DNA from 2 places in the Streptomyces sp. NPDC048290 genome. Region 1 is predicted to be linked to the other one. Evidence: riboswitches for the same ligand, from Rfam matches in the RefSeq annotation. Region 1 holds a riboswitch; the other holds the start of a gene.

Region 1 (3,399 bases):
TCCCACGCCCGTTTCCCCTAAGACTCACACCCAATTGTCCGCCGGGCGCACACCGAAGCACTTCGGCGACCCACACGGGCACGGACGCACCGAAATACACCGGTACCGTACGAGAAGAATCACGCACCACACCGGAAAAGGGCAGCCGGAATTCACACCCTCCAAATAACCCCATCTTTGTATACGGCGCTTTTGTTAAAGCCGCTGGCCCGACATGTTTACGGCATGTTGCGAAGTCCTCACACGCTCCGCGCCCCCGCCGCTGAAGCGCAGCCGGAACGCCGACGTGGCGCGCTCGGCGTGCAGCGCGGTGAGCGTCCGCGCACGGTCCGCGTCGCCACGGACGACCGCGTCCACGACGGCCCCGTGCTCGGACCAGGACTCGACCGGCGCGGACGGCGCCCCGACCGCGTACATCCAGGCGGTCTTGTGGCGGAGCTGGGTCAGCATGGAGACCAGGGAGGGGCTGCCGGACGCCTGGGCGAGCGTCTCGTGGAACCAGCTTCCCAGGGAGCGCAGGTCGTCGCTGCTGCCCCGGCGGGCCCGCTCCTGACCGAGCCGGACGAGGCCGCGCAACACCTTCAGATGGGCCTCCGTCCGCCGCTGGGCGGCCCGGGAGGCGGCGAGCGGCTCCAGCAGCACCCGCATCTCCAGCAGGTCGGCCGCCTCCTGCTCGGTGGGTTCGGCGACGCACGCGCCCGCGTGCCGCCGGGTCACCACGAAGCCCTCGGCCTCCAGGGTGCGCAGCGCCTCGCGGACGGGGACGCGCGAGACGCCGTAGCGGCGGGCGAGGACTTCCTCGGTGAGCCGGCTGCCGCGTTCGTAGACACCGGCGATGATGTCGTCCCGGATCGCCGTGCACACCGAGTGCGCCGGAATACGCATGAGCGACCTCCGCCTTAATCCCCGTGAAACGTCTCCGATTGACGTCAGAACAATGACTCTATTGCAAACGGCGGGAATTTCCGACGGGGGGTCGCATTCCATGGATATTTTTTGGACAGCGTGCGCCGGAAACGACGAATGCCCCGGCCGTGGGCCGGGGCAGGTCGGTGGGAGGGGTATCGCCTGAGGGGCGGGGAAGGTCAGATGCCGACGCCGTGGGCGCGGAGGTAGGCGACCGGGTCCAGGTCGGAGCCGTACTCGGGGCTGGTGCGGGCCTCGAAGTGGAGGTGTGCCCCGGTGACGTTGCCGGTGGCCCCGGACAGTCCGATCTGCTGTCCCGGCGTGACCGCCTGCCCCGCCGACACGCCGATGGACGTCAGGTGTCCGTATTGGGTGTACGTGCCGTCAACCATCTTGATCACGACTTGATTGCCGTACGCGCCGCCCCATCCGGCCTCCACGACGGTGCCGTACCCGACCGCGTGGACGGAGGTGCCGGAGGAGGCGTGGAAGTCGATGCCGGTGTGGCTGCCGGAGGACCAGGCGGCGCCGCCCGCCTGGTAGCTGGTGGAGACGTAGGAGCCGGGGATCGGCGAGACGAAGGTGTTGAGGCGCTCGCGCTCGGCCTCGCGGGCGGCGCGCTCCTCCGCCTCGCGCTGCTTCTCGGCCTCCTCCGCGGCCCGCTGGCGCGCCTCCTCGGCGGCCTTCTTGCGGGCGGCGTCCGCGGCCTTCTGCCGCGCGGCCTCCATCTGGGCGGCGGCCTGGGCGTCTATCTGGTCGGCGACGTCCTCACCGACGCTGACGACGGGGGTGAGCCCGGTCTGCTCGGGGGCCGGTTCGGCGGCGAGTGCCGGGGCCGCCAGCGTGCCGACGACTCCGGTGGTGGTGAGTGCCGCGACGCCCGCCGCGTGGGCGGTGGTGCGGTGGGTGCGGCTGGGACGCCGGTGCTTCCCGGTGGCGCGCGTGAACGCCATGGAGTGGCTGGTCCTTTCCTTCCCTCTCGCCTACCGGGTTAGCTGACGGGTTCGGAGCAGGAAGGTCTCCTACGGCTCCCCGCACGCGCGGGAGGCCGATTCACCCCAGGGGACTTGGGTCCCCGGCTCCCCTGGCTCGCGCCGTACGGGGACTCGGCGATGACTGTCCGGTGCCGCGGTCGCGGCGCACTGCCTGACGGACAGCCCGGATGACGCTAAGCGGCCGGCTTTCAATCCCCAAACGGATCGGGGTTTTTGTAGCGCACGCCACAGGGCAGACAGGCAGCCTCCGCCGCAATCCGGACATCAGGGGGCCCTGGTGACGCGGTGTTCACCAGGGCCCCGCGCGGGTGGGTGCGCCGTGCTATTCCGCGGCCACGACCGTGACGGTGCCGATGCCGAGCGCCTCCACGGGTGCCTTGATCTGCGCCGCGTCGCCGACCAGGATCGTCACCAACCGGTCCACCGGGAACGCGTTGACGACGGCCGCGGTGGCCTCGACCGTGCCCGTGTCGGACAGCCGCTGGTACAGGCTCGCCTGGTAGTCGTCCGGCAGGTGCTGCTCGACCTGATCGGCGAGGGTGCTCGCGACGGCCGCCGCGGTCTCGTACTTGAGCGGCGCCACGCCGACGAGGTTCTGTACGGCGGTGTCCCGCTCGGCGTCGGTGAGCCCTTCCGCGGCCAGCGTGCGCAGCACCTTCCACAGGTCGTCCAGCGCCGGGCCGGTGTTCGGCGTGTCGACGGACCCGCTGATGGCCAGCATGGACGCCCCGGCTCCGTCCGGCCCGGACCTGAGGACCTGGCCGAACGCGCGGACGCCGTACGTGTAGCCCTTCTCCTCGCGCAGGACGCGGTCCAGGCGTGAGGTGAGCGTGCCACCCAGGCAGTACGTGCCGAGCACCTGGGCGGGCCACACGCGGTCGTGCCGGTCGGAGCCCACGCGGCCCAGCAGCAGCTGCGTCTGGACGGCGCCGGGCCGGTCCACGATGACGACCCGTCCGGTGTCGTCGGCGCTGATCGGCGGCACGGGCCGGGGCGCGGCCGAGGAGCCCGTCCACGCGCCCAGCGTGTCGCCGAGGAGCGCGTCCACGTCGACGCCGGTCAGGTCGCCGACGACCACGACGGTGCCGGTGGCCGGGCGGACGTGCTTCTCGTAGAAGGCGCGTACGGCCGGGGAGTCGATGCCGGCCACCGACTCCTCGGTGCCCTGGCGGGGGCGCGACATGCGCGAGGTCGCCGGGAACAGCTCCTTGGACAGCTCCTTGGCGGCGCGCCGCGAGGGGTTGGCCAGCTCGTGCGGGATCTCGTCGAGCCGGTTGCGCACCAGGCGCTCGACCTCGCTGTCGGCGAACGCGGGCGCGCGCAGGGCGTCGGCGAGCAGTCCGAGGGCCTTCGGCAGCCGGGAGACCGGCACTTCGAGGCTGATCCGGACACCGGGGTGGTCCGCGTGCGCGTCCAGGGTGGCGCCGCAGCGCTCCAGCTCGGCGGCGAACTCCTCGGCGGAGTGCTTGTCGGTGCCCTCCGAGAACGCCCGCGCCAT
Region 2 (3,399 bases), on a different contig from region 1:
GCACCGGGCATCCGCTCGTGCCAGTGGGTCACGACGAGCACGAGGAGCACCGGCCAGACCAGCGCCGCCAGAGCCAGCAGGACTTCGGCCGGGAGCTGCCAGTCCTGCGCGGAGAGCCGGGTGCCGAGGACGGTGGTGGCGGCGACGGCGGTGAGCGCGGTGGGCGTACCGGCCTCTTCCAGCCATCTCCCGCGGTCGCCCAGCAGGCGTGAGGTGAAGTCCGCCGCCAGGGCCAGCCAGGTGATCGCGGCCACCACCAGCAGAATCCCGGACAGTACGGCGTATCCGGCCAGATTCAGCCCCGTCGACACGATGCCGGTCGCCATGACGGCGGACCCGGCTGCCGGTGGACGCTGCGCCCACCAGGCGCGGAGGGATGTGGTGCCGGACATGGGGCGATGGTAAGGAGCGCGCCGCCGGGGAACGTGGGGGCGCGCACGGCGACCGAGGGAAAGTCCGGCGATCGGTACATTCCGCGCGAAGGGTTACCTTTCCGTTGACCCGTTGACCCGTTGACCCGTTGACCTCGAAGGGGCGCGTGCCTCTCCGCACGCGCCCCCGGCGCGCGGACGTCCCTAGGGACGGTTCACTACCGCGCGCCCCCACGCCCGTCCCGGATCTCCGGGACGTCAGGCGGGCCGTACCACGCTGTGGATGGACGACTCGCCGTCGTAGAAGATCGACTCCTCGCGGACGTAGGCGCCCGGCTTGGGGGCGTGGATCATCTTGCCGTTGCCGATGTAGAGGCCGACATGGGTGACGTCGTCGTAGAAGAAGACGAGGTCGCCGGGGCGGGCGGCGGAGACGGTGACCGTGGTGCCCGCCTTGACCTGGTCGTAGGTGACGCGCGGGAGGGTGACGCCCGCGGCCTTCCAGGCGGCCTGGGTGAGGCCGGAGCAGTCGTAGGAGCCGGGTCCGGTGGCGCCCCATACGTACGGCTTGCCGATCTGGGCGCGGGCGAACGCGATGGCCTTCTCGGCCTTGGTGGAGTAGGCCGGGTCCGTGGCCGACGGGTCCGAGCCGGTGCCGGTGCCGGTGGAGCCGGAACCGGAGTCCGCCGAGCCCGCCGAGCCCGCGGAGCCGCTCTGCTCCTCGGTCTGCTGCCGGGCGGCCTCCTCCTGGCGCCGCTCCTCCTCGGCTTGCTGCTGCCGGGCCAGTTCCTCGGCCTTGCGCTCGGCCTCTGCCTGCTTGCGCCGTTCGATCTCGGCGAGCCGGGCCTTCTCCTGCGCGGTCAGATCGGAGAGCAGTTCCCGCGCGTTCGCCAGCTTGCGCTGGACGGTCGCCTTGGCCGTCCTGAGGTCGTCCTGGGTGTCGGTGAGGGTCTCCAGGCTCTTCCCAGCCTCCCGGCGCTTGTCCATGGTGTCGGACTGCTGGGCGAAGTAGTCGTCGACCGCGGTCTTCTGGCGCTCGGTGAGCCGCCCCATCAGCTGGGTCTGGTCGAAGTAGTCCTGTGGCGAGTCGGCCAGCAGCAGGCTCGCGGTGCTGGGGGCGGCGGCCCCGGTGCGGTACTGGGCGGCGGCGTAGGAACCCAGTTCCTCCCGCGCGTCGTTCAGTTTCTGGGCGCGCCGGGCGACGTCGTCCATCAGGGTGTCGACCTGCTTGCGCTGCTTGGTGGTCTTCTCTTTCGCCGCGTTGTATTTCTCCGTCGCCGACTCGGCCTGGCGGTAGAGGTCGTCGACCTTCTTCTCGACCTCCTCCAGGCTCGGCTTGTCGTCCGCGGGAGCGGCGTCGGCCGTCTGGGAGAGCAGGGCGACGGAGGTGAGGGCCGCGGTGGCGAGGGCGGGTGTGCGTATTCCGGCCACGCGCGGGCCCGAGGGGCGGTACTTGCGGTGCGACGCCAAAGGAGGCGACTCCTTCCATGGGCCGCCTACCGGGTTAGCTGTCGGGTTCGGGCGGGTGCTTCGGAAGGGTTGCCCTACGGTCCGCTCCTGCAAGGAAGTCGGGACCGATTCACCCCAGATGTCGGTGGGTCCCCGGCTCCGGCCGCCGCGAGGGCTCGCCGGACTCGGCGGAGGCCGGACGGCCCGGCGAGGTTCGCCGGTGGGGGTCGTTCGGCCTGTCGGGAACGGTAGCCAACTGCTGTGGCGCCTGTGAAGGTTGGTGGGCGATATGCCCGATACATTTTCGTGACCTTTCCGTCCGGCGGTCGTTACGGTGTCCGCCGCACCCCCTCCCACCCCGCCCTGCTCAAGATCCGCCACCCTGTGTGACCACCGGAAAGGGCGGGGCGGGCGCGGGATCTGTCCGGGACGGCCACGGGTTGTCAGTGGGGCGGCCTAGACTCGGAGAGCGATGAGCAGCCTCTTTGACGACAGCTTCCTGGCGGACCTCCGGACCCCTCGCGGGCACGAGGAGGAACCCCCGCCTCCGCCCGAGGACGATCACGTACCGGAGCCGGTTCCGGACGATCTGTTCGGCGGGAAGTTCGACACGCCCCCGAGCCGGGACGCGTTCTACCGGGACGGCGCCCCCCGCCCCGCCCTCGACCCGGCCGCGCTGCTGGACGGGCTCAACGAGAACCAGCGCGCGGCGGTCGTCCACGCGGACACCCCGCTGCTCATCGTGGCCGGCGCGGGCTCCGGCAAGACCCGGGTGCTCACCCACCGCATCGCCTATCTGCTCGCCGAGCGCGGTGTCCACCCCGGCCAGATCCTCGCGATCACCTTCACCAACAAGGCCGCCGGTGAGATGAAGGAGCGCGTGGAGCAGCTCGTCGGCCCCCGCGCGCACGCGATGTGGGTGATGACGTTCCACAGCGCCTGTGTCCGCATCCTGCGCCGCGAGTCCAAGAAGCTCGGCTTCACCTCGTCGTTCTCCATCTACGACGCCGCCGACTCCAAGCGCCTGATGGCCCTGGTCTGCCGCGACCTGGACCTCGACCCCAAGCGCTACCCGCCCAAGTCCTTCAGCGCCAAGATCAGCAACCTCAAGAACGAACTGATCGACGAGGAGGACTTCGCCGCCCAGGCGACCGACGGCTTCGAGAAGACCCTCGCCCAGGCCTACGCGCTCTACCAGTCCCGGCTGCGCGAGGCCAACGCGCTCGACTTCGACGACCTCATCATGACGACGGTCAACCTGCTGCGCGCGTTCCCCGATGTCGCCGAGCACTACCGCCGCCGCTTCCGGCATGTCCTGGTGGACGAGTACCAGGACACCAACCACGCCCAGTACGCCCTGGTCCGCGCACTCGTCGGCACGGGCGCGCACGACGAGGACGTACCGCCCCGCGAGGACGACCTCCGGCCCGCCGAGCTGTGCGTGGTGGGCGACGCCGACCAGTCGATCTACGCCTTCCGGGGCGCCACCATCCGCAACATCCTCCAGTTCGAGGAGGACTACCCGGACGCGACGACGATCCTGCTGGAGCAGAACTACCGCTCCACCCAGACGATCCTG

The links. A riboswitch is a leader RNA that binds a small molecule or an ion and turns the genes downstream of it on or off. The one in region 1 is predicted to bind cyclic di-AMP.
Positions count from the first base shown of each region.
Region 2: linked by a shared signal. The riboswitch ahead of AB0D49_RS03070 (NlpC/P60 family protein) and the one ahead of AB0D49_RS01765 (M23 family metallopeptidase) in region 1 are both predicted to bind cyclic di-AMP.

Region 1 is NZ_JBEZLM010000001.1:492,388-495,786, forward strand. It holds gene AB0D49_RS01760 (GntR family transcriptional regulator) at 196-885, opposite strand; gene AB0D49_RS01765 (M23 family metallopeptidase) at 1,086-1,859, opposite strand; cyclic di-AMP (ydaO/yuaA leader) riboswitch at 1,872-2,028, opposite strand; gene AB0D49_RS01770 (pitrilysin family protein) at 2,224-3,399, opposite strand, start outside.
Region 2 is NZ_JBEZLM010000002.1:174,994-178,392, forward strand. It holds gene AB0D49_RS03065 (tellurite resistance/C4-dicarboxylate transporter family protein) at 1-392, opposite strand, end outside; gene AB0D49_RS03070 (NlpC/P60 family protein) at 630-1,841, opposite strand; cyclic di-AMP (ydaO/yuaA leader) riboswitch at 1,849-2,021, opposite strand; gene pcrA (DNA helicase PcrA) at 2,293-3,399, shown strand, end outside.